DNA from 2 places in the Streptomyces sp. NPDC055287 genome. Region 2 is predicted to be linked to the other one. Evidence: predicted binding sites of a transcription regulator. Region 2 holds the regulator's gene; the other holds the start of a gene.

Region 1 (14,437 bases), on a different contig from region 2:
TCATGGGCGTGGTCGAGGACACGACGTACCAGATCGTCCTCGGCCCCGGCACGGTCGCCCGGGTCGCCCCCGAGTTCGAGGCCCTGGTCGAGGAGGAACGGGCGGCCACCCCCACACCCGCCACGCCTGCCACACCCGTCACCGCCTCCGCCATGACCGCCGACGCACTCGCCGCCCAGGGCGCCGCGATCAAGGCCGAGCGGAAGGCGAAGAACGCCACCCCCTTCAAGCTCTTCCTGCGCAGGATCGCGAACATCTTCGTCCCGCTGATCCCCGCGCTCATCGGCTGCGGCATCATCGCCGGCTTCAACGGCCTGCTGGTCAACCTCGGCCTGCTCCCCGCCCTCACCCCTGCCCTCGCCTCGATCGCCACCGGCTTCATGGCCCTGATCGCCGTCTTCGTCGGCCTCAACACCGCCAAGGAGTTCGGCGGTACGCCGATCCTGGGCGGCGCGGTCGCCTCGATCATCGTCTTCCCGGGCGTCGCCAAGATCGACGCCTTCGGTCAGACCCTGTCCCCCGGCCAGGGCGGTGTACTGGGCGCGCTCGGCGCGGCGGTGCTCGCGGTGTACGTCGAGAAGTGGTGCCGACGCCGGGTCCCGGAAGCTCTCGACGTACTGGTCACCCCGACCCTCACCGTCCTCATCTCCGGTCTCGTCACCGTCTTCGGCCTGATGTTCGTCGCCGGTGAGATCTCCACCGCCATCGGCGACTTCGCGGACTGGCTGCTGGCGACCGGCGGCGCGGCGGCCGGATTCGTCCTCGGCGGCCTGTTCCTGCCCCTCGTCATGCTCGGCCTGCACCAGGCCCTCATCCCGATCCACACCACCCTCATCGAGCAGCAGGGCTTCACTGTCCTCCTCCCGATCCTCGCCATGGCGGGCGCGGGCCAGGTCGGCGCGGCCGTCGCGGTCTACGTCCGCCTGCCCCGCAACGGCTCCGTCCGCCGCACCGTCAAGTCCGCGCTGCCGGCCGGTTTCCTGGGCGTGGGCGAGCCCCTGATCTACGGCGTCTCGCTGCCGCTCGGCCGCCCGTTCATCACCGCCTGCGTCGGCGGCGCCTTCGGCGGTGGATTCGTCGGCCTGTTCAGCCAGCTCGGCGACACGGTCGGCTCCACGGCCATCGGCCCGTCGGGCTGGGCCCTGTTCCCCCTCCTGGACGGCAACAGGAGCGTCGGCGCGATGGTCGCCATCTACGCCGTCGGCCTGGTCGTCGGTTACGTCACCGGATTCCTCGCCACCTACTTCTTCGGCTTCAGCAAGCAGATGCTGACCGACCTGAACACGGACGAGGAACCCGGGACCGAGGCGGCCCCGCTGCCGGGCTCCCCGGCGCCGGTGACCCCGCGGGAAGAAACCTCACGGGTCTGACCGTACGCACGGTGGGGCGGCTCCCCCGGTCCTGCGGGGGCTCCGGCCGTGAGCGGCGCACCGGCCCGCACCGCTCACGGAAGCCGCCCTTCCGCGTTGATCTCCCGTACCCGCGCCCTCAGCACCTCTCCGAGCGCCGCCGGACGCACGTCCTCCGGTGGGCAGTCCCACTCCTTGCCCCCGCCGGGCGGCCGTAGCTGTACGTAGGTGCCCACCCGTCCCATGACCCGGCCCACGCGCCCGTCCCGGACATCGACGGCGTACGCCCCCGCCTGCGGCGGCTCACCCTCCGTCATGGCTTGAGCCCCTGGAGCACGGCCGCGAGCCGCAGCGCGGTGTCGAGGTTGCAGCGCCCCAGGTCCACCAGCGGGTACGGAGCCTCGCTCGCCAGCGACACCACGTCCACCCGCAGCGACGGCAGGGTCACCGCCACCACCCCGAGCCCCTCCCGCAACTGGGCCACCACCTCTTCCGCAGCCCGCAGCCGCTCCGACGATCGCACCACCATTGACCAGGCACCTCCCACACCGAGTGTTCGCTTTCCTCACTCAGAGTGGCGGAAAGTCGCCTAGCCTGACCAGGGGTGGCAGTCCAACAACCCCAGCTGTCGTACAGGGAGTTGCCATGCCCGGACCCAAGGGCCTCGATCCGTCTTCCTCCCCAAGGGCGCTGCTCGGCGCGGAACTGCGCCACGCGCGCGAGAAGGAGGGCCTCACCCAGGAGGAACTCGGTCAGCCGCTCTTCGTGAGCGGCTCGTTCATCGGCCAACTGGAGGCGGGGACCCGCCGGATGATGCCGGAGTACGCCGTGAAGATAGACGAGATCCTGGGGACGGGCGGATTCTTCGAACGGAACTGCAAGGCGTCCACGAAGTCGAAGTACCCGGACCACTTCGCGGAGGCGGCCGAAGCGGAGGCGATCGCGGTGGCGATCAAGGAGTACGCGCCGCTGCTGATCCCGGGGTTGTTGCAGACGGAGCCGTACGCAAGGGCGATCTTCCGCGCGTACCAGCCGACAGCGACCGAGGATGTCATCGACGAATTGGTAGCGGCGAGGCTGGAGCGAGCGCGCCTCCTCGACGATCCAACAAAGCCGCTGTTGTGGACGGTGCTGGACGAGGCGGTACTGCGTCGGCGGGTGGGCGAGCCCGCTGAGATGGCGGGGGCGCTGCGCCACCTGACGGCGATAGCCCGGCGCCGCCGGGTCATCGTGCAGGTGCTGCCGTTCGAGGCGGGGGCGCACGCGGCCATGAACGGCGCCCTCAAGCTGATGGCCTTCGAAGATGCGCCCCCGCTCGCCTACCTCGAAGTGCTGGGAACAGGGCAGTTGGAGGACGATCCGGCAACCGTCGCCCGCTACGAACTGTCATACGATTTGGTGAGGGCCATGGCATTGTCACCCAAGGAATCCCTGGCTCTGATCACATCAGTGGCGGAGGATTGCGCGCATGAAGATCAGCCCTGACTACGACCTGACGACAGCAAATTGGCACAAGTCCAGCTACAGCGGCGGCGAGGGCGGCAACTGCCTGGAGGTCTCCGACAGCCACCCCCACATCGTCCCCGTCCGCGACTCCAAGAATCCCAACGGTCCGGCGCTCGTGTTCCGTACCGCCGCCTGGTCCGCCTTCGTCGCGGATCTCAAGCGGCGCTAGAACGGCAACGACGCCTGCCCCCCACCCCCGGAGCCGAGGAGTGGAGGGCAGGGCGCCGCGGGGGGTCAGAGGCCGCCGGTGAACAGGAGCTTGTTCGGCGTGCCCGGGGTGACGCCGGACAGTGCGTCCTTCGTGGAGTTCGCGTCGAGCCAGGTCGCGATCAGTGTCGGCGTGGCCGCCGGGTTGACCGTGTTGTAGAGCAGGGCGGTCCCGGCAACATGGGGAGAGGCCATGGACGTGCCGTTCAGGGCGACGCTTCCGCCTCCGAGCCTGGCCGAGACGATGGCGGCGCCCGGTGCGTAGAGCTCCACGCACGGGCCCCGGTTGGAGAAGGAGGTCTGCGCGTCGGAGCTGTCGGACGCGGCGACCGTGACCACCCGGTCGGCGGATGCCGGGGAGACGCCGCAGGCGTCCTTCGCGTCGTTGCCCGCCGCGAGGACCGGCAGGACACCGCTGTCCGAGAGTGCGGTGGCGGCCTCGTTCACCAGGCGCGAATACCCGCCGCCGAGCGATCCGTTCAGTACGGCCGGCCTGCCGGGGTTCTGCGCGGCGTGCGACGCCGTCCATTCGAGCCCGGCGATCATCGTGACGCTGCTGCCCCTTCCCTGGCAGTCGAGGACCCGGACGCTGATGAGATTCGCCTGGGGTGCCACCCCGTACGTCCTGCCGCCCACCGTGCCCGCGACGTGCGTACCGTGGCCGGCGCAGTCCCTACCGAACTGACCCTGGGCCGGGAAGGCGTCGAAGCCGAACCTGGCGCGCTGTTCGAACTCGCTGTGGTTGTAGTCGATACCGGTGTCGAGGATGTACGCGTTGCCTCCGGCGCCGGTCGCGGCGGTGCTGAACTGGCTGTCGAGCGGCAGGGCGCGCTGGTCGATCCGGTCCAGGCCCCAGGACGCGGCGGGCCCGGACGCGGTGACTTCGGCGTCCTGCTCCACGGCCGCCACGTTCGGGTCGGCCCGCACGCTGGCGAGCTGGTCGTCCGTGAGCTTGGCCGCGAAGCCGTGCATCACCTTCTCGAAGCTGAAGAGGGGGGTGACGCCAACCTCCTGAGCGGCTTGGGCGACGTCCGACGCGGGCTTCATGGCGACGAGGTACTGGTCCGGGACGGGCTGGTCGGCCAGACGGAGCGGGGCGGGTGCCGACTCGGCGGGCTGCGCGGAGGCGGACAACGGACCTGCGGTCGCCAGGACAGCCGTGACGGCGGCCGCGAGGGCGATCCTCATGAGGTGTGGCATGGTCACGATGTCACCATGCAGAAACGATCACGCGCAATCACTCTGTGCGGTGGTTTGAATACTTTACGTAGCGACACGCCGGGGCGCGGGCAGAAACGCCCGAAGGCGGCACCCCCCTCACGGGGAATGCCGCCCTCGGTCGCGTACAGCAGTACGACGATGGAGCTACCGATCCTTGACGGATCAGAAGTCCATGTCACCGCCCGGCATGCCGCCGCCCGCGGGGGCACCGGCCTTCTCGGGCTTGTCGGCGATGACCGCCTCCGTGGTGAGGAACAGCGCGGCGATGGACGCGGCGTTCTGCAGTGCAGAGCGCGTGACCTTCGCCGGGTCGATGATGCCTTCGGCGATCATGTCGACGTACTCGCCGGTCGCGGCGTTCAGACCGTGGCCGACGGCCAGGTTGCGCACCTTCTCGACGACGACGCCACCCTCGAGACCACCGTTGACGGCGATCTGCTTGAGCGGGGCCTCCAGCGCGAGCTTCACGGCGTTGGCGCCGGTCGCCTCGTCGCCCGAGAGCTCGAGCTTCTCGAAGACGGCCGTGGCCTGGAGCAGAGCCACGCCACCACCGGCGACGATGCCCTCCTCGACGGCGGCCTTGGCGTTGCGCACCGCGTCCTCGATGCGGTGCTTGCGCTCCTTGAGCTCGACCTCGGTGGCGGCACCGGCCTTGATGACGGCCACGCCGCCGGCCAGCTTCGCCAGGCGCTCCTGGAGCTTCTCGCGGTCGTAGTCCGAGTCGGAGTTCTCGATCTCGGCACGGATCTGGTTGACGCGACCCTGGACCTGGTCGCTCTCACCGGAGCCGTCGACGATCGTGGTCTCGTCCTTGGTGATGACGACCTTGCGGGCACGGCCGAGCAGGTCGAGACCGGCGTTCTCCAGCTTGAGGCCGACCTCCTCGGAGATGACGGTGCCACCGGTGAGGATGGCGATGTCGCCGAGCATGGCCTTGCGGCGGTCACCGAAGCCCGGAGCCTTGACGGCGACGGACTTGAAGGTGCCACGGATCTTGTTGACGACGAGCGTGGACAGTGCCTCGCCCTCGACGTCCTCCGCGATGATCAGCAGCGGCTTGCCCGACTGCATGACCTTCTCCAGCAGCGGAAGGAGGTCCTTCACGTTGGAGATCTTGGAGTTGACGATCAGGATGTACGGGTCGTCGAGCGACGACTCCATGCGCTCCATGTCGGTGGCGAAGTACGCCGAGATGTAGCCCTTGTCGAAGCGCATGCCCTCGGTGAGCTCAAGCTCCAGACCGAAGGTCTGCGACTCCTCGACGGTGATGACGCCTTCCTTGCCGACCTTGTCCATCGCCTCGGCGATGAGCTCGCCGATCTGGGTGTCGGCGGCGGAGATGGAGGCCGTAGAAGCGATCTGCTCCTTGGTCTCCACGTCCTTGGCCTGCTCAAGGAGAGCGGCGGAGACGGCCTCGACGGCCTTCTCGATGCCACGCTTGAGGGCCATGGGGTTGGCGCCGGCGGCGACGTTGCGCAGGCCCTCGCGGACCAGAGCCTGGGCGAGGACAGTCGCGGTCGTCGTGCCGTCACCGGCTACGTCGTCGGTCTTCTTCGCGACTTCCTTGACCAGCTCGGCGCCGATCTTCTCGTACGGGTCCTCGAGCTCGATCTCCTTGGCGATGGAAACACCATCGTTGGTGATCGTGGGGGCGCCCCACTTCTTCTCGAGGACGACGTTACGGCCCTTGGGGCCGAGGGTGACCTTGACGGCGTCGGCGAGCTGGTTCATCCCGCGCTCGAGACCGCGCCGTGCCTCCTCGTCGAACGCGATGATCTTGGCCATGTGAAGTGGTCCTCCCGGACTGGGGTGGATTCTCCGGACCGAGTGGCGCCCGCGACGGACGGCCTGCCTGCCTGGTGGTTTTCCTTGTCCCACCCGGCCTGCGGGCCTCACCGGCCCGGTCCTTCTGTCACTCTCACTGGGAGAGTGCTAACAGTGCTAACGCCAATGATTAGCACTCGACCCCTTCGAGTGCAAGCGTCCCCCTCGGATGTGGACAGGCGTACTGAGGGACGGCGGCACGCAGGAAGGGCCTGCACCCGGTGTGGGGTACAGGCCCTTCCTGTGTGAGTGCGTCGGTGGCCGATCGCGCCGAGATCAGACGGCGAGCTTGACCATGTCCGCCTGCGGACCCTTCTGGCCCTGCGAGATCTCGAATTCGACTCGCTGACCTTCTTCAAGGGTGCGGTACCCGTCCATCTGGATCGCGCTGTAGTGGACGAAAACATCCGCACCACCGTCGACCGCGATGAAGCCGTACCCCTTCTCCGCGTTGAACCACTTGACGGTGCCCTGAGCCATGCCTAACTCCCCTATTTCTGGCCCTTGCACAGGACCGCACTTCGCGGGCCCTGGGTCAGACTCCTCCACCCTCCGACAGGAGAGGGCGTGCGCCGGAACGCGTCGACCGCGGCTGAATGTATCCGCCCAACTGCCCTCTGCAACAGGTCAATCCGACGAGAAATCTGGGCATGAGGGAACAGGCGAATGCGATGAATTCCCCGACTTCCGGGGCAACTCGGGCCGGACAAGGCGCACATGAGCGGGCAATTGGGTCCGGCACTTTGGCTGCTTCTTGTCGTGCGGGGACGCATTCTCATATGCGCCGGGCACAAGCAGCGAAGGGGGCTTCCCCAACTGTACCGCGCTCAACCATGCAGAATTGCCCCCTCCGCTTTCATGGCGGAGAGGGCAATCGGCGTAACGCGGGGTGTCCTGAGAGGGGGTCAGCCTCCGGCACAGTGCCGGACGGTCAGCCTCCGGCGACGGCCGGGATGATGGAAACGCCGGCGCCGTCCGGCGTGGCGGTCTCCAGGCCCTGCTCGAAGCGCACGTCGTCGTCATTCACGTACACGTTGACGAAGCGCCGCAGCTTGCCCTGGTCGTCCAGGACGCGGGCCGCGATGCCCGTGTGGTTCTTCTCCAGGTCGGCGATGACCTCGGCGAGGGTCGCGCCCTCGGCAGCGACCTCGGCCTTGCCGTCCGTGTACGTACGGAGAATCGTCGGAATGCGGACGTTGACGCTCATGCTTTTCTCCTCGCTGACGCTCGGAGACGCACGGCGTGACGCGCCTCCTTTTGGGTTCGCTCGCTGCGCTCGCTCACGCGAGGCCGGCCTCTCGGAAAGAGTCCAGGCTGGGGCGGATGACGGCGGACTGGCCCGTGGTCGGGGCCACCGCCTCAAGGGTCTTCAGACCGTCGCCCGTGTTGAGCACGACGGTGGTGAGGGTGGGGTCCAGCAGCCCGGCCTCGATGAGCTTCTTCGTCACGCCGACGGTCACTCCGCCCGCGGTCTCCGCGAAGATGCCCTCCGTCTCGGCCAGCAGCTTGATCGACTCCACGACCTGCTCGTCGTTGACGTCCTCGACCGCGCCGCCGGTGCGGCGGGCGATGTCCAGGACGTACGGGCCGTCGGCCGGGTTGCCGATCGCGAGCGACTTGGCGATCGTGTTCGGCTTCTGCGGCCGTACGACGTCGTGCCCGGCCTTGAAGGCCGTCGACACCGGGGAGCAGCCCTCGGCCTGAGCGCCGAAGATCTTGTACGGCTTGTCCTCGACCAGGCCCAGGGCGATGAGCTCCTTCAGACCCTTGTCGATCTTCGTGAGCTGCGAGCCCGAGGCGATCGGGATGACGAGCTGGTCCGGGATCTCCCAGCCCAGCTGCTCGCAGATCTCGTACGCCAGCGTCTTGGAGCCCTCGCCGTAGTACGGGCGCAGGTTGACGTTGACGAAGCCCCAGCCCTCGCCCAGCGGGTCGCCGATCAGTTCCGAGCAGAAGCGGTTGACGTCGTCGTAGTTGCCCTCGATGCCGACCAGGTCGCCGCCGTAGACGGAGGCCATGACGACCTTGCCCTGCTCCAGGTCGTGCGGGATGAACACGCACGAGCGGAAACCGGCCCGCGCGGCGGCGGCGCCGACCGCGCCGGCGAGGTTGCCGGTGGAGGAGCAGGAGAGCGTGGTGAAGCCGAACGCGCGGGCGGCCTCGACGGCGATGGCGACGACACGGTCCTTGAAGGAGTGCGTCGGGTTGCCGGAGTCGTCCTTGACGTACAGGTTGCCGGTCACACCCAGCTCGCGGGCCAGGTTGTCGGCCTTGACGAGCTTGGTGAAGCCCGGGTTCAGGCTCGGCTTCGAGGCCACGTCGGCGGGGACGGGCAGCAGCGGCGCGTACCGCCAGATGTTGTCCGGTCCGGCCTCGATCTGCTTGCGCAGCGCGTCGGCGTCACCGAGCGGGAGGTCGTAGGCGACCTCAAGAGGACCGAAACAGGAAGAACAGGCGAAGATCGGGCCGAGTTCGAATCGCTCTCCGCACTCGCGGCAGGAAAGCGCGGTGGCGGGGCCCAGGTCTACGGGCAGGGAATTCGTGGTGCTTGCATCAGCTTCAACAGACTGCACAGCCATGGTGGCGAGGCCCTTTCTCCTCATCTTCCCCACGGCGCGTTTCGCCGTGAGACGGAATTGGCACCGTCCCCACCGATACCTCGCGGTCGGCGGAATGGTTGCCGGGACTTCAACGGGCCGTTCCCTCTGTCCCTCTGGATGAGCGCTATGGCGCCGGGTCTGGGCCCGGCGCATTTGTTCCGCGACGCCCCCGAGATGCGAGGGGCGTCCGCGTTGTTCAAGACTGTAACCGAACCCCCGGACGGTTGAGACAGTCGTCCGCACCGCGAGATGGATCACAGGACGAGTCGTACGACGGCTCGCCGGACGAGGGAGAAGGCCCGTGCTGGAAGAGGTGGAGCGCTGGCTGGACCTGCGGTCCTGGTCCACGGCCGACCGGCCGCTGGACCGGCTGGTCGCGGCCAAGGCCGGGCGTGGCCTCACCGTCAGCGTGGTGCTGCCCGCCCTCGACGAGGAGGAGACGGTCGGCGACATCGTCGCGGCGATACGCCACGAGCTGATGGAGGCCGTGCCCCTCGTCGACGAGCTCGTCGTCGTCGACTCCGCCTCGAAGGACCGTACGGCGCAGGTGGCGACGGCGGCGGGGGCGCGGGTCGTGCACCGTGACGCCGTGCTGCCGCGCATACCGGCCCTGCCCGGCAAGGGCGAAGTCCTGTGGCGGTCACTCCTGGTAACGAGCGGTGACATCATCTGCTTCATCGACTCGGACCTGAGGGACTTCTCCGCCTCGTTCGTCTCCGGCATCGTCGGGCCGCTGCTGACCGAGCCCGACGTACATTTCGTGAAGGCGATGTACGACCGTCCGCTCGGCGAAGCCACTGGTCAGGGCGGCAGGGTGACGGAGCTGGTGGCGCGCCCCCTGCTCAATCTGCACTGGCCGCGGCTGGCCGGGTTCGTCCAGCCACTGGGCGGCGAGTACGCCGTACGCCGCTCACTCCTGGAGCGGCTGCCCTTCCCCGTCGGTTACGGAGTGGAGCTGGGCCTGCTGGTCGACTCGCTGCACACCGTGGGCCTCGACGCGCTGGCCCAGGTGGATGTCGGCGTACGCAAGCACCGCCACCAGGACGGGCAGGCTCTCGGGCGAATGGCCGCCACCATCTACCGGACGGCTCACCTGCGGCTTTCGCGCGGCCCGCTGGTGCGGCCGACGCTGACGCAGTTCGAGCGGGGAGTGGACGGCTTCGGGTTCGTACCGCACACGCATGCGGTCGACACGGAGGAGCGGCCGCCGATGTGCGAGATCGACGAGTACGCGGCGCGGCGCGCGGCGTAATCCACGCGGCGTAATCCCGGGCGTGGCACAGCCCGGCCGTACGCACGTTTGAGGGCTTCCCGGACGGGCTAGGTTTCGGCACATGGTCTCCGAGCACGCTGCCCAGGTTCTCGTCGCTTCCAATCGCGGCCCGGTTTCGTACACGCTCCGTGATGACGGCACGCTGGCCGCGAAGCGCGGCGGCGGCGGTCTCGTCTCGGGCCTGTCGGCGATCGGGAAGGACGCCGATTCGCTGTGGGTGTGCGCGGCGCTGGGGGACGGCGACCGGGAGGCGGTGCGGCGGGGGACGGGCACGGCGGGCGTACGGATGCTCGACATCGACGCCGACGTGCACGCCGACGCGTACAACGGCATCGCGAACTCGGTGCTCTGGTTCGTCCATCACATGCTCTACCAGACGCCGCTGGAGCCGGCCTTCGACGCGGAGTTCCGGCGGCAGTGGGCGGCGTACGAAACGTACAACCGCGCCTTCGCCGACGCGCTGGCGGCGGAAGCGGCGCCGGGCGCGGCGGTGCTGGTGCAGGACTACCACCTGTGCCTGGTGCCGGGCATGCTGCGCGAGCTGCGCCCCGACCTGCGGATCGGCCACTTCACGCACACGCCGTGGGCGCCGGTCGACTACTTCCGCCTCCTCCCCGACGACATCGCGCGGCAGCTGCTGCGGGGCCTGCTGGGCGCGGACCGGGTGGCGTTCCTGACCCGGCGCTGGGCGGACGCGTTCGCGGCGTGCGCGGTGGACGTCCTGGGCGCCGGGGCGCTGGACGGCACGGCGGTCGGGGTGCACGGGCTGGGCGCGGACGCGGATTTCCTGCGGGAGCGGGCGCACCAGGAGGACGTGAACGAGTGGCTGGTCCGGCTGCGGGAGCGGGTCGGGACCGGGCGCAGGACCGTGGTCCGGGTGGACCGTACGGAACTTTCCAAGAACATCGTGCGCGGACTGCTCGCGTACCGGCAGCTGCTCGTGGACCGGCCGGAGTGGCGCGGCCGGGTGGTCCACGTGGCCTTCGCCTACCCGTCGCGGCAGGACCTCGCGGTGTACCGCGACTACACGGCGGCGGTGCGGCGGCTCGCCGACGAGATCAACACGGAGTACGGGACGGCCGACTGGCAGCCGGTGCTGATGGAGCTGGACGACGACTTCGCGCGGTCGCTGGCGGCGTACCGCATGGCTGACGTGGCGCTGGTCAACCCGATCAGGGACGGTATGAACCTCGTGGCGAAGGAGGTGCCGGTCGTCTCCGACGCGGGGTGTGCGCTGGTGCTGTCGCGGGAGGCGGGGGCGTACGAGGAGCTCGGCGACGACGCGATCGTCGTCAACCCGTACGACGTCATGGCGACGGCGGAGGCGCTGCACGCGGCGCTGGTGATGGAGCCGGGCGAGCGGTCGGAGCGCACGAAGCGGCTGGCCGCGGCGTCGACGGCGCTGTCACCGGCGGCGTGGTTCCTGGCGCAGCTGAACGCGCTGACGCGAGCGTAGGAGCGGGGGCGGAGTCCAGCCCAACGGCCTTTGTGGACCGGGGTCCGAGGTGGAGCCCCGGTTCGGGGAGGGGCGGGTCGGGGAGAGCGCCGCAGGCAACCCGCACCGCACCCCCCGCGCGAGGTCAAGCGGCGGCCGCGGCCAGGGACTTCAGCAGGGCGACCACTCCCGCGGGGCCGTCCACCACCAGGTCGGCGCGGTCGGCAAGCGCGGGAACCTCGCTGCCGCTGCACACCAGCAGCCCGGGAACGCCCTCCGTACGCAGCTTCTCCACCGTGGAGTACGCGGCTACGTCCCCCAGATCGTCCCCCGCATACAGCACACAGCCCGCGCCGGCCTCACGTGCGTACTCCGCGAGCGCCACGCCCTTGTCGATACCCGGCGGGCGCAACTCCAGTACCAGGCGGCCGGGTTCGACAATCAGCCCGTGGCGGGCGGCCAGCTCCGCGAGCGGAACGCGCAGGGACTCGAACGCCTTCACGGGGTCTTCCGCACGGCGCGTGTGGACGGCGACGGCCTGCCCCTTGTCCTCGATCCACGAGCCGCGCCACGCGCCGATGCCGTCGAGGAAGCCGGGGAGTTCGGCTCGGGCGGCCTGTACGCCCGGGTGTGCGGCGGGGGCGCGGACGGTACCGGTGACCGCGTCCCAGCGCTCGGCGCCGTAATGGCCGAGTACGACGAGGTGTTCGAGGCCGGGGACTCCGGCGAAGCCGCCGTACCGGACCGCGACACCGGCCGGGCGGCCGGTGATCACGGCGACGGAGCGGACGTTCGGCGCGAGCGCGGCGAGCGCCTCGACCGCGCCGACGTGGGCGCGGGCCTGCTCGGGGTCGGGGACGATGTCGGCGAGCGTGCCGTCGAAGTCGAGGGCGATCACCGCCCGGTCCGGCGCGGCCAGCAGCGCGGCGAGGCCGTCGCGGCCGGCAGGGGTCGCGGGCGTGAACTCGGTCGGCAGGGGGTGCGGTTGCGATTGGCTGCCCATGCCCCCTGACCCTACCGGCGCGCGCCCGGCTCGGCACCGGGCCGGGCGCGGCGGGCCCCCGGCCGGGCCACCCGCTCAGCGGCGGCCGCGCCGTGCGTCGCGGACCCGGCGGAGCCGGTTGACCGTGACGGGGTCGTGGGCGAGGGCGTGCGGGTCGTCGAGCAGGGCGTTGAGGAGCTGGTAGTAGCGGGTCGGCGAGATGCCGAGCTGCTCCCGCATCGCACGCTCCTTGGCACCCGGCCCCGGCCACGACCGCCGCTCGACGGCGAGTACGGCGCGGTCCCGCCCGGAGAGCCCCCCGGTCTGTCCCGAGGGTTCGGGACCGCTCGCGTCGGGCTCCGCCAGGACGGACCCGACCGGCTCGACGAGAGGCGCGGGCTCAACCGACCCGGCAGGCTCGACAGGCGCGTCGGCCGCGTCGGGCTCCTCCGGGTCGTCAGGCATATGAGCAGTCTAGGGCCGCGCGAAAACGCGCTACTCGGCGTTCTCCGTCGCCGCCGCGTCCCGGCTGATCGCGCCCAGGGTCCCGGTCGGATCGCCGTTGGGGCCGACCACCGACCCGATCTGCTTCTTGATGCTCTCGCTGACCTTCGCCCACGACGTCTTGCCGACCGGGTAGAGCGTCGACCCGGGCAGCGCCTCGAGGAACGGCCAGAGCTCCTTGTGCTCCGGGTCCTCGGCCATCGTGTCGGAGGCGGAGACGGTGACCGGCAGCAGGTCGTACTCCTCGGCGAAGTCCAGCACGTTCTCGTCGCTGTACGCGAAGTCGAGGAACTTGCCGATCTCCCTGGCGTGACCGTTCTGCTTGAACCCCATCATCCAGTCGGCGACGCCCATGCTCGACCTCGCCTTGCCCTCGGGGCCCGGCAGCGGCACCATGCCGACCTCGACGCCCTTGCCTGCGGCCTGCTGGAGGAGCGAGGGGTGGCCGTTGAGCATGCCGACCTCACCGTTCGCGAACGCGGTGAAGGCGGGCTTCCGGTCGAGCTCGGCGGGGGCGACGGGACCGGTCAGCTGCTCGGCGACGAGGGTGTTCTTCAGCCAGCTGAACGCCTCGATGTTCTGCGCGGAGTCGATCGTGTACGTACCGACCGAGTCGGTGTACCCGCCGCCGTTGCTGAGCATCCACATCATGGTCTCGGCCTGCGCCTCCTCGTTGCCCAGCGGCAGCGCGAACGGGTACTTCACGCCGCGCTGCTTGAGGGCCTTGGCCGCGCTCTCGATCCCGTCCCACGTCTTGGGGGCCTCGAGGCCGGCCTGGGTGAAGAGCGTCTCGTTGTAGAAGAGCAGCCGGGTGCTGGCGACGAACGGGATGCCGTACGCCACCCGTCCGACCTCGCCCGCCTCGGCCAGCGGGGCGAGCAGGTTGGCCTGCGTGGGGATGGAGAGCAGGTCGTCGACGGGGTACAGCGCGTCCTCGGCCGCATAGTCGGCGTAGGCGCCGATCTGCGCGATGTCGGGGGCGTCGCCCGCCTCGACCATCTCGGCGACCTTGCGGTCGACGTCCTTCCAGTCGTAGACGGAGACATCGACCTTGACGCCCTGGTTCTTGGCTTCGAAGGCGCTGACGACGCCGTTCCAGTACTGCTTGGTGCTGTCGCCGCCCTCGGGGTCGTAGTCCGCCGCGACCAGCTTGAGCGTGATCTCCCCGTCGCCGGAGCTTCCGCATCCCGCGAGGGCCACTGTCATGCCCAGTGCGACCACGGTCGCGGTCAAACCCAAGAAGCGCCGGTGCACAGCTCTGTCCCACCCTGATTCATTGTCCGACATGCGTATGAGCTGCGATTTTCTCCCAGTCCGCGAGGTGAGGTCTACACCAGTGTGGTCTCACTTGTGCAACGCCTCCACTCGTACGGGGTGCAGGAACGGCAGCGAGTGGACTAGACCTTTCCATGGTCTACGCGCGAGACTGTTCCCGTGAAACACGTCATCGCCCTCGATGTGGGCGGCACCGGGATGAAGGCCGCGCTGGTCGGCGCGGACGGCGCACTGCTGCACGAGGCCCGCCGGGCCACCGGC
Region 2 (14,437 bases):
TCCACGGCCTCGGCGGTGCCCTCGATCAGCACCACGTCCCTGGTGTGGCCGAGCGAGACCCGCACCTCCCCGGAAGGCGTCAGGTTCCGTGCGGTGGGGTTCGTCCGCCGCGTGCACATCAGGAGGGTGCCGCTGTCCCAGACGAACGACAGCGGCACCAGGCACGGCTCACCGTCCGGCGAGGCCGTGGCGACCCACATGTCGTCGTCCTTCGCCAGGCGGTCGAGTACGTCCTGCTTGCGCTGCTCGCGGCTGCGCGCCGGTTCCGTGATCGTCATGCCCGCACGCTACCGACGGCTCACCCCCGCGCGCCTCGGCCAACCGACCTAGGACCGGAGGTCAGGGCCGTTCCAGCCAGCCCTCGTACTCGCCGGCCAGCGCGTGCAGCGCATCGTCGTCGAGCCGCCCGCCCGGGTCGTCGACCACGACCAGCCACTGTGCGTCTTCGGCATCGTCCTCACCGGCCAGGGAATCCCGTACGAGCTGCGGCTCTTCGACGGCTCCGAAGCGCTCGCACACGGCTACGGCCACCTCCTCGGCGGCTTCCCGGTCGGGCAGTACCAGTACGTGTCTCACATCGCTCACCTGCCCATTCTCCAACACGGAAAGGACTGTCAGTGGCTCATGGGATGCTGGACCGCGATGGCCACCAGGAAGAATTCGACCGACGATCCGCTCGCCCCCCTGACCCTCGCCGTGGGGCAGGAGGACCTGCTGCTCGACCGCGCCGTGCAGCAGGTGGTGGCGGCCGCCCGCGCCGCCGACGCCGACACCGACGTACGCGACCTCACGCCCGACCAGCTCCAGCCCGGCACCCTCGCAGAGCTGACCAGTCCTTCGCTCTTCGCCGAGCGCAAGGTCGTCGTCGTCCGGAACGCGCACGACCTCTCCGCCGACACGATCAAGGACGTGAAGGCCTACCTCGACGCCCCCGCCGAGGAGATCACGCTCGTACTGCTCCACGCGGGTGGCGCCAAGGGCAAGGGGCTGCTCGACGCCGCCCGCAAGGCCGGCGCCCGAGAGGTCGCCTGTCCCAAGACGACCAAGCCCGCCGAGCGCCTGTCGTTCGTACGGTCGGAATTCCGCGCGCTGGGCCGCTCCGCGACGCCCGAGGCGTGCCAGGCCCTGGTCGACTCCATCGGCAGCGACCTTCGCGAGCTGGCCAGCGCTGTTTCCCAGCTCGTCGCCGACGTCGAGGGGACGATCGACGAGGCCGTCGTCGGGCGGTACTACACGGGCCGCGCCGAGGCCTCCAGCTTCACGGTCGCCGACCGCGCGGTGGAGGGCCGGGCGGCCGAAGCGCTCGAGGCCCTGCGGTGGTCCCTGTCCACCGGCGTGGCGCCCGTCCTGATCACCAGCGCCCTGGCCCAGGGCGTGCGCGCCATCGGGAAGCTGTCCTCCGCCCGCGGCGGCCGCCCCGCCGACCTCGCCCGTGAGCTCGGCATGCCGCCCTGGAAGATCGACCGCGTGCGGCAGCAGATGCGCGGCTGGACACCGGACGGCGTGGCGATCGCGCTGCGGGCCGTCGCCGAGGCCGACGCCGGCGTCAAGGGCGGTGGCGACGACCCGGAGTACGCGCTGGAGAAGGCGGTCGTCACGGTCGCCCGCGCGGCCCGCCACCGCTAGGCGGTCGCCGCCGCGCGGCCCGCCATCGCAAGGCAGTCGCCGCCCCCACCCACCACCGCCAGGCCCGAGCAGCGCGAAGGCCCCGGCCTCCGTCCTGGGGAGGACGGAGGCCGGGGCCTTCGTGTGAAGCCCTGAAGCCTGTCAAAGCTTTGATGCGCCGCACCCGCGTGGCGAACGCAGGCCGCGTGCGGCGCGAGGTTGCCGGATCAGGAGCGGAAGAGAGGGCCCGCTGAGTCCCTACCGGCGGTCGTGCGGGTCGTACAAGCGAATGCTCAGCCCTGCAGGGAGGCAACCTTGTTCGCCAGCGCCGACTTCTTGTTGGCGGCGGCGTTCTTGTGAATGACTCCCTTGGAGACTGCCTTGTCGAGCTTGCGGGAAGCCTCGCGGACGGCCACGGTGGCCTTCTCGAGGTCACCAGCGGTGACAGCCTCGCGGGCCTTGCGGATCGACGTCTTGAGCGAGGACTTGACGGCCTTGTTGCGCAGGCGCGCCTTCTCGTTCGTCTTGTTCCGCTTGATCTGGGACTTGATGTTCGCCACGAAAGAGCCTCTACAGGTTCGTTGGATCTTCGATGAGTGTCCCGCCGGCCGGAGAGCTACTCCGAGGGTTGTGAGACACAGCTGCTCAGCGTACCAGCGGCCCGCCGGGCGGCCCAAACCGAGGCCCGGCCGCCGTCCGTGGGACCATGGAAGCTACGTATCGATCCAACATCGCCCCGAGACGAGACCCTGCGTGCCCGCGACTCCTACCAACGTGCCCGAGCCGAGCCGTACCGACCCGGCGCTGATCCGCAACTTCTGCATCATCGCGCACATCGACCACGGCAAGTCCACGCTCGCCGACCGGATGCTCCAGCTGACCGGTGTGGTCGACCAGCGGCAGATGCGTGCTCAGTATCTCGACCGGATGGACATCGAGCGCGAGCGCGGCATCACGATCAAGTCCCAGGCGGTCCGGCTGCCCTGGGCGCCCAACGAGGGCCCGGACGTGGGGAACACCCACATCCTGAACATGATCGACACGCCGGGACACGTGGACTTCACGTACGAGGTCTCGCGGTCGCTCGCCGCCTGCGAGGGCACGGTGCTCCTCGTGGACGCCGCCCAGGGCATCGAGGCGCAGACCCTCGCCAACCTCTACCTGGCGATGGAGAACAACCTCACGATCGTTCCGGTACTGAACAAGATCGACCTGCCGGCCGCCCAGCCGGAGAAGTTCTCCGAGGAGCTGGCGAACCTCATCGGCTGCCAGCCCGAGGACGTGCTGAAGGTCTCGGCGAAGACCGGCCTCGGCGTGGACGCGCTCCTCGACCGCGTGGTGCGCGACGTCCCGGCCCCGGTCGGCGCCGCGGACGCGCCCGCCCGCGCGATGATCTTCGACTCGGTGTACGACTCGTACCGTGGCGTCGTCACCTATGTACGTGTCATCGACGGGCAGCTCAACAAGCGCGAGCGCATCCGCATGATGTCCACCAACGCCACCCACGAGCTCCTCGAGATCGGCGTCTCCTCCCCGGAGATGACGCCGTCCGACGGCATCGGCGTCGGCGAGGTCGGCTACATCATCACCGGCGTGAAGGACGTCCGTCAGTCCAAGGTCGGTGACACGATCACCTCCCTGCACAAGGGCGCGACCGAGGCCCTCGGCGGCTACAAGGACCCGAAGCCGATGGTCTTCTCGGGTCTGTATCCGCTGGACGGCTCGGAGTACCCCGACCTGCGTGAGGCGCTCGACAAGCTCCAGCTCAACGACGCCGCGCTGGTGTACGAGCCGGAGACCTCCGCGGCGCTCGGCTTCGGTTTCCGCGTCGGCTTCCTCGGCCTGCTGCACCTCGACGTGATCCGTGAGCGCCTGGAGCGCGAGTTCGGGCTCGACCTGATCGCCACCGCCCCCAACGTGGTCTACCGCGTCGTGATGGAGGACGGCAAGGAGCACACGGTCACCAACCCGAGCGAGTTCCCCGAGGGCAAGATCTCGGACGTGTACGAGCCGGTCGTACGGGCCACGATCCTCGCCCCCAGCGAGTTCATCGGCGCGATCATGGAGCTCTGCCAGACCCGCCGCGGCACGCTGCTGGGCATGGACTACCTCTCCGAGGACCGCGTCGAGATCCGCTACACCCTCCCGCTCGCGGAGATCGTCTTCGACTTCTTCGACCAGCTGAAGTCCAAGACGCGCGGTTACGCCTCCCTGGACTACGAGCCCACCGGCGAGCAGGCCTCCTCCCTCGTCAAGGTCGACATCCTGCTGCACGGCGACCGGGTCGACGCCTTCTCCGCCGTCACGCACAAGGACGCGGCGTACGCGTACGGCGTGCGGCTCGTCGCCAAGCTGCGCGAGCTCATCCCGCGCCAGGCCTTCGAGATCCCCATTCAGGCCGCCATCGGCTCCCGCGTCATCGCTCGCGAGACCATCCGCGCCATCCGCAAGGACGTCCTCGCCAAGTGTTACGGCGGTGACATCTCCCGTAAGCGGAAGCTGCTGGAGAAGCAGAAGGAAGGCAAGAAGCGGATGAAGATGGTCGGCAACGTGGAGGTCCCGCAGGAGGCCTTCATCGCGGTGCTGTCCAGCGACGACTCCGGAGCCAAGAAGAAGTAGCCGCGGCGGACTGCCCACGGGGCAGCACAGAACCGCATGCGAGAGCGCCCTCCGTACTCACGGACGGGCGCTTTCGCGTGTGAGGGGACGGGCGTGGCCAGCGGTTCCGTTCCGTTATGAAGCCGCGCGCCGCAGCCCCTTACGCCCCGGCCCCTCGCGCTTTACTCTGATCACCACTCGAAGGTTACTCGCCAGTTAAATACCAGCCAGTCGTGCAGCATGCCGCAGGCCCGGAGGACGTCGTGAGCGACACACAGACCTTGATCGAGAACCGGCCGTCGTCGGTGGCGACCCTCTTCATTGAGCGCGTGGCCGCCACGCCCGATGCCGAGGCCTATCGGTACCCCGTACCGGCCGCCGCCGGGCAGGGGCCCGACGCCTGGAAGTCTTTGAGCTGGGGACAGGCCGCCGAGCGCGTGTACGCGATCGCCGCCGGCCTGATCGACCTCGGCGTACAGCCCGAGGAGCGCGTCGCGCTCGCCTCCAACACCCGGGTCGAGTGGATCCTCGCCGACCTCGGCGTCATGTGCGCAGGCGCCGCGACGACGACGGTCTACCCGTCGACCAACGCCGAGGAGTCCGCGTACATCCTGGCCGACTCCGAGAGCCGGGTGCTCATCGCGGAGGACGCGTCGCAGCTCGCCAAGGCGCGCGAGCGACGTTCTGATCTGCCGAACCTCGCCCACGTCGTCGTCGTCGACGCCACGGGCGTCGAGCCGGCCGAGGACGACCCCGAGGGGTGGCTGCTCACGCTCGCCGAGCTTGAGGCGCGCGGGGCGGCGTACCTGGAGAAGCACCCGCAGGCCGTCACCGAGCGCGTGGAGGCCATCACCTCCGACCAGCTCGCGACGCTGATCTACACCTCCGGCACCACGGGCCGCCCCAAGGGCGTACGGCTGCCGCACGACTGCTGGTCGTACATGGCGAAGGCCACGGTGGCGACCGGTCTGATCAGCACGACAGACGTGCAGTACCTGTGGCTGCCCCTCGCGCACGTCTTCGGCAAGGTGCTGACCTCCGGGCAGATCGAGGCAGGGCACGTCACCGCCGTGGACGGCCGGGTCGACAAGATCATCGAGAATCTGCCGGTGGTCCAGCCGACGTACATGGCCGCGGTGCCGCGCATCTTCGAGAAGGTCTACAACGGTGTCGCGGCCAAGGCGCGGGCCGGCGGCGGCGCGAAGTACAAGATCTTCCAGTGGGCGGCCGACGTCGCCCGCGAGTACGCCAAGGTCACGCAGGACAACTTCCGCCGCACGGGCACGGCCTCCGCGCCCTTCGGGCTGACCGCCAAGCACAAGATCGCCGACACGCTCGTGTACGCCAAGATCCGCGAGGCCTTCGGCGGCCGGCTGCGCGCCTGCGTCTCCGGCTCGGCGGCGCTCGCGCCCGACATCGGCTTCTTCTTCTCCGGCGCCGGCATCCACATCCTGGAGGGTTACGGACTGACCGAGTCCAGCGCCGCCTCCTTCGTGAACCCAGGCGAGGCCTACCGCACCGGCACGGTAGGCAAGCCGCTCCCCGGCACCGAGGTGCGCATCGCGGACGACGGCGAGATCCTGCTGCGCGGCCCGGGCATCATGCAGGGCTACCACCAGCTGCCCGAGAAGACGGCGGAAGTGCTGGAGCCGGACGGCTGGTTCCACACCGGGGACATCGGCGAGCTGTCCGTCGACGGCTACCTGCGCATCACGGACCGCAAGAAGGACCTCATCAAGACGTCGGGCGGCAAGTACATCGCGCCGGCCGAGGTCGAGGGCCAGTTCAAGGCGGTGTGCCCGTTCGTCTCCAACATCCTGGTGCACGGCGCGGACCGCAACTACTGCACCGCCCTGATCGCGCTCGACGAGCCCACGATCCTGGGCTGGGCCAAGGACAACGGCCTGGGGGGCAAGTCGTACGCCGAGGTCGTCGCGTCCAAGAAGACCGAGGAGTTCATCGAGGGCTACGTCAAGCGGCTCAATGAGGGGCTGCAGCGCTGGCAGACGATCAAGAAGTTCCGTCTGCTGCCGCGCGACCTCGACATCGAGCACGGCGAGCTGACGCCGAGCCTCAAGCTCAAGCGGCCGGTCGTCGAGCGCGAGTACAAGAACCTCATCGAGGAGATGTACGCCGGATCGCGCGAGGCGTGAGACGCGAGGCGCGGGCAGGGCGCGAGGCGTAGGGAGGCGGTGCGGGCGGTGCGGGCAGTGGCTCCGCCCGCTCGGCGCCTTCCCGGCCCCGGGCCTTCCCCATCTCCCGGGACTCGTTATGGCCACTTCGGTCACTCCGCGCTTATGTGCGGCGTCCGTCTGTCACTCTGTTCCATGTCGCCAGCGGCGTAAGCAGAGAACCGACGGGGAGCCGCACAGTGGGGTCCATTCCGAGGCAGCGGAAGACTACCTTCCGCTCAACGCACCTGACGGGCGGTCTGCCTGACGCGCAGTCGGCCGCCTGGACCAGCCTGCCCGGGAACCCCCTCGCGCCGGCCGCCGCGCGGCGCTTCGTCCGGGCCGCGCTCGCAGAATGGACCGGGCTCGGCCTGCCGGCCGCCGACGGTTTCACCGACCGTGTCGCCGACGACGCCGTCATCGTCGTCAACGAGCTGGTGACCAACGCCGTCGTCCACGCGGGCACCAACGTCGAGCTGGTGTGCCACCTGGAGGAGGCGACCGAGCACGACCCCGCCGCTCTCGTCGTCGAGGTCTCCGACCACCACCCCGCCCGCGTCATCCGCAACGAACCCGGCGGATCGTCAGCGGCGGGCGGCCACGAGTTCGGGCGCGGCCTGCACCTGGTCGCCGCCCTTTCCGCGTGCTGGGGCGTCACCTACCGCGCCGGCCTCAAGACCGTCTGGGCCCGGATCGCCATCGAGGGCGCACACCCGATCGTGCCCGCCGGGCCGGCCGACAGCGCCGAGCAGGCGCTGCAACGCGGGCTGCGCGCCGCCGAGATTCTGGCGCCCGTACCCCGGCGGACGGCGCGCGAGTACGACAGCGACTGGATCAACCGGGGCGCGCTGTCCTTCCTCGCCGAGGCGTCCGACCTGCTGACGGGCCAGTTCGACGAGGACATGATCGCGGCGCTCGCCGCGCAGCTTCTGGTGCCGAGGCTGGCGGACTGGTGCGCGGTGTGGCTGGAGGAGGAGGGCGCGGTGCCCCGTCTGGCCCGCGTCTGGCACCAGCGCGAGTCCAGCATCGAGGACCTGCGCGGACACGTCGAGAAGGAGCCGCCTGTCCTGCCGGACTCCGCGCGCGGCGGCCCCGTGCCCGTGCCGTGGCCAGGAATGGCGGACGGCGAAGGCGCCGACGGTACGGAGCGGGCTGAGGGCGCCGAGGGAGCTGAGGGCGCAGACGGTACTCACGGCACCGGCGGCGCCGCGGTCGCGTACCGGCTGATCGCGGGCGGCCGCGGGCTCGGGACGCTGATGCTGGGGCGGGCGGCGCTGACGCGGATGCCCGACGAGGTGACCGGCCTCATCGAGGACTTCGTACGCCGGGTCGCCCTGGCCGTCGCCGCCGCCCGCCAGTACACCCGCCAGGCCACCATCAGCCACGTCCTCCAGCGGGCGCTGCTGCCGGGTCAGATGGCCGACATCCCCGGCGTCGCCAAGGCCCTCGTCTACGAGCCGCGCGGGCAGGGCGTCGCGGGCGGCGACTTCTACGACGTCTTCCCCGGCGCGCGAGGCAGCTGGTCCTTCTCCCTCGGCGACGTCCAGGGCAACGGCCCCGAAGCGGCGGTCGTCACCGGCCTCGTCCGACCGTGGCTGCGGTTGCTCGCGCGCGAGGGCCGGGCGGTCGGCGAGGTACTGGGGCGGCTCAACGGGCTGCTGCTCGACGACGCGGTGGAGGCGGCGGAGGCGACCGCGAGGATGGCGGTGGTCTCGGCCGGAGCCGGCGACGGCCCCGCCGGGCCCCCCGGACCGCTCAGCCTGCTGGACGCCGCGCCGCAGCCCCGCTTCCTCTCGCTCCTGTACGGCGAACTGGTGCCGCTCGCGCCCGACGACGGCGGCGGGGTGCGGTGCACGCTCGCCTGCGCGGGGCACCCGCTGCCGCTCGTGCTCCGGCCCGACGGGAGCGTACGGCCGGCCGCCGTCTCCCAGATGCTGCTCGGCGTCGTCGACGACGTGACGTACGAGAGCGAGACCTTCGTCCTCCGGGCGGGCGACACCCTGCTGTGCGTCACGGACGGCGTGACCGAGCGGCGCTCCGGGCGGCGCATGTTCGACGACGCCGACGGGCTGGCGGCGGCGCTCGGGCGGTGCGTGGGGCTGAGCGCGCAGGGTGTCGCAGAGAGGATCATGCGCGAGGTGCACGATTTCTCGCCGACACCGCCCGACGACGACGTGGCACTGCTGGTCCTCCAGGCAATGTGACCGGAGCTGTGACAATGGGGGCATGCCTTCTGTACTGCCCGACGGTGAGCCCATGCCCGAAGACGGGGCGCTGCCACCGCACGCCCTGGCCGGCGCGGCCGAGCGGCCGCTCGGCTTCTACCTGCACGTTCCGTACTGCGCGACGCGCTGCGGCTACTGCGACTTCAACACCTACACGGCGACCGAGCTGCGCGGCTCGGGCGGTGCGCTGGCCTCGCGCGACAACTACGCGGACACGCTGGTGGAGGAGGTCCGCCTCGCGAGGAAGGTGCTCGGCGACGATCCCCGTCCGGTACGGACCGTCTTCGTGGGCGGCGGTACGCCGACGCTGCTGGCGGCGGGTGATCTCGTACGGATGCTGGGGGCGATCCGGGACGAGTTCGGGCTCGCGGACGACGCGGAGGTCACGACGGAGGCGAATCCGGAGTCGGTGAACCCGGAGTATCTGGCGGAGCTGCGGGCCGGTGGCTTCAACAGGGTCTCGTTCGGCATGCAGAGCGCGAAGCAGCACGTACTGAAGATCCTCGACCGTACGCACACGCCCGGCCGGCCCGAGGCGTGTGTCGCGGAGGCACGGGCGGCGGGCTTCGAGCACGTCAACCTCGACCTCATCTACGGCACTCCGGGTGAGTCCGACGCGGACTGGCAGGCGTCGCTTGACGCGGCGATCGGCGCCGGTCCCGACCACGTCAGCGCGTACGCGCTGATCGTGGAGGAGGGGACGCAGCTGGCGCGGCGGATCCGGCGGGGCGAGGTGCCGATGACGGACGACGACGTACACGCCGACCGGTACCTGATGACGGAGTCCGCGCTCTCGGCGGCGGGCTTCGAGTGGTACGAAGTGTCGAACTGGGCGACTTCGGACGCGGCGCGATGCCTGCACAACGAGCTGTACTGGCGCGGAGCGGACTGGTGGGGCGCGGGCCCCGGCGCCCACAGCCATGTCGGCGGGGTCCGGTGGTGGAACGTCAAGCACCCGGGCGCGTACGCGCAGGCGCTGGGGGACGGACGGTCGCCGGGCGCCGGGCGTGAGGTGCTCCCGGCGGAGGACCGGCGCGTGGAGCGCATCCTGCTGGAGCTGCGCCTCGCGGACGGCTGCCCGCTGTCGCTGCTGGCCCCCGCGGGGCTCGCGGCGGCGGAGCGGGCGCTCGCGGACGGTCTGCTGGCGCCGGAGCCGTTCGCGGGAGGGCGGGCGGTGCTGACGCTGCGGGGCCGGCTGCTGGCGGACGCGGTGGTCCGGGACCTGGTGGACTGACCGGGCGGTGCGGGTCGGGGCGGTGCCGACGGGCGGGCGCGGCGCTGTGCGGTTGCCTGCGGCGGTGCTGTTCCCCCACCCGCCCCTGTCCGAACCGGGGGCGAGCCCCCGCGACGCCCAGCGGGCGTGTCCTCAAACGCCGGACGGGATGGAATCGCCCGTTGCGGGGCCCTCGCACCCGCCCCGGTACCGCCTGCCGTCACCCCCCGGTCGGCGCCGTGACGAAATCGATCAGTTCCTCCACCCGCCCCAGCAGCGCGGGCTCCAGGTCCCGGTACGAGTGGACCGACCCCAGGATCCGCTGCCACGCCGCCCCCGTGTTCTCCGGCCAGCCCAGCCCCCGGCACACGCCCGTCTTCCAGTCCTGCCCCCTCGGCACCTTCGGCCAGGCCCGGATGCCCACGGCGGACGGCTTCACCGCCTCCCACACGTCGATGTACGGGTGTCCGACGACCAGCACACTCGCGTCCGTGACCTGCGCCGCGATGCGGGACTCCTTCGAACCGGGGACCAGGTGGTCGACCAGCACGCCCAGCCGCGCGTCCGGCGCCGGGGCGAAGTCCGCGACGATCGCGGGCAGGTCGTCGATGCCTTCCAGGTACTCCACGACCACGCCCTCGATGCGCAGATCGTCACCCCACACCCGTTCGACCAGCTCCGCGTCGTGGCGCCCCTCGACGTAGATCCGTCCGGCCCGCGCGACCCGCGCCCGCGCCCCCGGCACGGCCACCGAGCCCGACGCCGTACGGGCGGGCCGCGTCGCCGCGGCGGAGGACGGACGTACCAGGGTCACGACGCGGCCCTCCAGCAGGAAGCCGCGCGGTTCCATCGGGAACACCCGGTGCTTCCCGAAGCGGTCCTCCAGGGTCACCGTCGGCCCCTGCGCCGTCTTCTCGCACCGGATCACCGCACCGCAGAAACCGGTGGTGACTTCCTCCACGACCAGATCGGCCTCGGCGGGGACTTCGGGAACAGGGGCGGTCTTCTTCCAGGGCGGGGTGAGGTCCGGCCCGTACTGTCGGCTGCGCATTCCGCCGACGATAGCGCCGGGCCCACGTCACGACACGTCGAATCGCGCCGCCAACGCGTCGCGCTGCGCACGTACATACGCCGCGTTCACCACCGCCCCGTGCCCCGGCACGTACGCCGCGTTCTCGCCGCCCAGCGCGAGCAGCCGGTCCAGGGCCGCCGGCCAGTGGGACGGGTGGGCGTCCGGGCCGGCCTGGGGCGTACCCGACTCCTCCACCAGGTCGCCGCAGAACACGACCTCGGGGCTGCCCGGCACCAGCACCGCCAGGTCGTGGCCGCTGTGCCCGGGACCGACGTTCGCGAGCAGCACCTGACGGCCGCCCAGGTCCAGCGTCCACTCGCCGCACACCGTGTGGTGCGGCGCGACGAGCACGTCCGCCGCCTCCGCCGCCGCGCCCCGTTCCACCCCGTGCCGCACCGCGTCGTCCCGCAGCGCGTCGCGGTCCCGCCGCAGCAGGTCGTCGATTCCCACCGCTCCGTACACCTCGGTGCCCGAGAACGCCGCCGTACCCAGCACATGATCGAAATGTGGGTGGGTGAGGGCGATGTGCGTCACTCTCCGGCCGGGACCGAGCAGCCGCTGCGCCTGGGCCCGCAGCTCCGCGCCCTCGCGCAGAGTCGCCCCTGTGTCGACGAGCAGCGCGCCGCCGTCGCCCCCCGCCACCAGGCCCACAGTGGCGTCCCAGACGGGCATACGCCGCCGCCCCACCCCCGGTGCGAGCCGCTCCCAGCCTGCCTCTTCCCAACTGACGTCCATACCGCGACGCTAGACCCATCCCCGGGGCTTCCGCCCGCTGAACAGGGCCGTCGCGCGGTGACTCGCGCGACAACGTGACCGGCCGCCCTTGCTAGGGGCGTACCTGCCCGCCGTACACTGGGCCGGGGGCTGCTGGCACTCGCCCGCAGTGAGTGCCAGGCAGACACCGAACGACCGACCAGCTGGAGGTGGTGCGCGATGCTCAGCGAACGCAGACTCGAGGTGCTGCGCGCCATCGTTCAGGACTATGTGGGCACCGAGGAGCCCGTCGGCTCCAAGGCGCTCACCGAGCGGCACAAGCTCGGCGTCTCGCCGGCCACTGTCCGCAACGACATGGCGGCCCTCGAGGACGAGGGCTTCATCGCCCAGCCTCATACGAGTGCCGGCCGCATCCCGACGGACAAGGGCTACCGCCTGTTCGTCGACAAGCTCGCGGGCGTCAAGCCCCTGTCGTCGCCCGAGCGCCGCGCCATCCAGAACTTCATGGACGGTGCGGTCGACCTCGACGACGTGGTGGCCCGTACGGTGCGGCTGCTCGCGCAGCTGACCCGGCAGGTCGCCGTGGTGCAGTACCCGTCGCTGACCCGGTCGACGGTTCGGCATGTGGAACTTCTCTCACTGGCCCCCGCCCGCCTGATGCTCGTGCTCATCACGGACACCGGACGGGTCGAGCAGCGCATGATCGACTGCCCCGCGCCCTTCGGTGAGACGTCCCTCGCGGACCTGCGTGCCCGGCTCAACAGCCGGGTCGTGGGGCGCCGCTTCGCGGACGTGCCTCAGCTGGTGCAGGACCTCCCCGAATCCTTCGACAAGGAGGACCGAGGAACCGTTTCGACGGTCCTGTCCACCCTCCTGGAGACTCTGGTCGAGGAGACCGAGGAGCGGCTGATGATCGGCGGCACCGCCAATCTCACCCGCTTCGGGCATGATTTCCCCCTCACCATCCGGCCCGTGCTGGAGGCACTGGAGGAGCAGGTCGTGCTCCTCAAGCTGCTGGGTGAGGCAACGGACTCAGGCATGACCGTACGAATCGGGCACGAGAACGCCCATGAAGGGCTCAGCTCCACGTCCGTCGTCGCAGTCGGCTACGGTTCGGGCGACGAAGCAGTCGCCAAACTCGGCGTGGTCGGACCGACCCGCATGGACTACCCCGGAACGATGGGAGCGGTACGCGCAGTGGCACGTTACGTCGGACAGATCCTGGCGGAGTCGTAAGTGGCCACCGACTACTACGCCGTACTCGGCGTACGCCGCGACGCTTCCCAGGATGAGATCAAGAAGGCATTCCGGCGGCTGGCGCGTGAGCTCCACCCGGACGTGAATCCCGATCCCAAGACGCAAGAGCGCTTCAAGGAGATCAACGCCGCGTACGAGGTGTTGTCGGACCCGCAGAAGAAGCAGGTCTACGACCTCGGCGGCGACCCCCTCTCGCAGGCGGGCGGCGGAGCCGGCGGCTTCGGCCAGGGCGGCTTCGGGAACTTCTCGGACATCATGGACGCGTTCTTCGGTACGGCGTCGCAGCGCGGCCCGCGGTCGCGGACGCGGCGCGGCCAGGACGCGATGATCCGGCTGGAGATCGACCTCAACGAGGCGGCCTTCGGCACGACGAAGGACATCCAGGTCGACACGGCCGTCGTGTGTACGACGTGCTCGGGCGAGGGCGCCGCACCCGGCACCTCCGCCCAGACCTGTGACATGTGCCGCGGCCGCGGCGAGGTCTCGCAGGTCACCCGGTCCTTCCTGGGGCAGGTCATGACCTCGCGCCCCTGCCCGCAGTGCCAGGGCTTCGGCACGGTCGTACCGACTCCGTGCCCGGAGTGCGCCGGTGACGGGCGCGTGCGCTCGCGCCGGACGCTGACGGTCAAGATCCCGGCCGGTGTCGACAACGGCACGCGGATCCAGCTCGCGGGCGAGGGCGAGGTCGGCCCGGGTGGCGGCCCGGCCGGTGACCTGTACGTCGAGATCCACGAGCTGCCGCACGCGGTGTTCCAGCGGCGCGGAGACGACCTGCACTGCACGGTCACGATCCCGATGACGGCGGCGGCACTGGGTACGAAGTGCCCGCTGGAGACGCTCGACGGGGTCGAGGAGATCGACGTACGTCCGGGCACGCAGTCCGGGCAGTCGATCCCGCTGCACGGGCGTGGCATCACGCACCTGCGGGGCGGCGGTCGCGGCGACCTGATCGTGCACGTGGAGGTGCTGACTCCGTCGAAGCTGGACCCGCAGCAGGAAGACCTGATGCGCCAGCTCGCGAAGCTGCGCGGCGAGGAACGCCCGACGGGTCAGTTCCAGCCGGGGCAGCAGGGGTTGTTCTCGCGCCTGAAGGACGCTTTCAACGGGCGCTAGGCGCTCGCGGGCCCGGCCGGGGTCCTGGAGGCGCTCGCCTCCGCGACGGCCGAAGCCTCGATTCGGTGCAGTGCGGAGGGCATGAAACTATGCGTTCATGTCCTCCGCACTGACCGATCTTTGCCGTTATCCGATCGTGCAGGCCCCCATGGCGGGTGGCGCCTCCTGTCCTCAGCTCGTCGCCGCTGTCTGCGAAGCCGGTGGTCTCGGGTTTCTTGCCGCCGGGTACAAGACCGCGGACGGCATGTACGAGGAGATCAAGCAGCTGCGGGGCCTGACGGGCCGGCCGTTCGGCGTCAATCTCTTCATGCCGCAGCCGAGCCAGGCAGACCCCGCCTCCGTGGAGGTCTACCGGCATCAGCTCGCCGGCGAGGCCGACTGGTACGACACCCCCCTCGGTGAACCCGACAACTGCGCCGACGACGGCTACGAAGCCAAGCTGGCCATCCTCATCGACGACCCCGTCCCC

The links. The regulator HrcA, encoded in region 2, represses chaperone genes, less so after heat shock. The targets are predictions, from matches to a motif close to TTNGCACTCNGNNNNNCNGAGTGCNAA.
Region 1: the regulator HrcA is predicted to act here: its motif matches at 6,193-6,219, upstream of groL (chaperonin GroEL).

Annotation. Positions count from the first base shown of each region.
Region 1 covers NZ_JBSHNE010000022.1:57,697-72,133, forward strand. The annotation lists gene ACWIHY_RS27665 (PTS transporter subunit EIIC) at 1-1,370, shown strand, start outside; gene ACWIHY_RS27670 (hypothetical protein) at 1,445-1,666, opposite strand; gene ACWIHY_RS27675 (hypothetical protein) at 1,663-1,878, opposite strand; gene ACWIHY_RS27680 (helix-turn-helix domain-containing protein) at 1,995-2,834, shown strand; gene ACWIHY_RS27685 (DUF397 domain-containing protein) at 2,818-3,024, shown strand; gene ACWIHY_RS27690 (S8 family peptidase) at 3,090-4,262, opposite strand; gene groL (chaperonin GroEL) at 4,446-6,068, opposite strand; gene ACWIHY_RS27700 (cold-shock protein) at 6,384-6,587, opposite strand; gene ACWIHY_RS27705 (MoaD/ThiS family protein) at 7,039-7,314, opposite strand; gene thrC (threonine synthase) at 7,388-8,686, opposite strand; SAM riboswitch class I at 8,704-8,831, opposite strand; gene ACWIHY_RS27715 (glucosyl-3-phosphoglycerate synthase) at 9,009-9,959, shown strand; gene ACWIHY_RS27720 (alpha,alpha-trehalose-phosphate synthase (UDP-forming)) at 10,042-11,436, shown strand; gene otsB (trehalose-phosphatase) at 11,561-12,418, opposite strand; gene ACWIHY_RS27730 (DUF3263 domain-containing protein) at 12,494-12,763, opposite strand; gene ACWIHY_RS27735 (ABC transporter substrate-binding protein) at 12,893-14,188, opposite strand; gene ACWIHY_RS27740 (ROK family protein) at 14,336-14,437, shown strand, end outside.
Region 2 covers NZ_JBSHNE010000010.1:94,436-108,872, forward strand. The annotation lists gene ACWIHY_RS17985 (pyridoxamine 5'-phosphate oxidase family protein) at 1-278, opposite strand, end outside; gene ACWIHY_RS17990 (hypothetical protein) at 340-585, opposite strand; gene holA (DNA polymerase III subunit delta) at 643-1,626, shown strand; gene rpsT (30S ribosomal protein S20) at 1,899-2,165, opposite strand; gene lepA (translation elongation factor 4) at 2,359-4,224, shown strand; gene ACWIHY_RS18010 (AMP-dependent synthetase/ligase) at 4,467-6,356, shown strand; gene ACWIHY_RS18015 (SpoIIE family protein phosphatase) at 6,584-8,578, shown strand; gene hemW (radical SAM family heme chaperone HemW) at 8,601-9,833, shown strand; gene ACWIHY_RS18025 (DUF3097 domain-containing protein) at 10,033-10,863, opposite strand; gene ACWIHY_RS18030 (MBL fold metallo-hydrolase) at 10,891-11,619, opposite strand; gene hrcA (heat-inducible transcriptional repressor HrcA) at 11,818-12,834, shown strand; gene dnaJ (molecular chaperone DnaJ) at 12,835-13,968, shown strand; gene ACWIHY_RS18045 (nitronate monooxygenase) at 14,066-14,437, shown strand, end outside.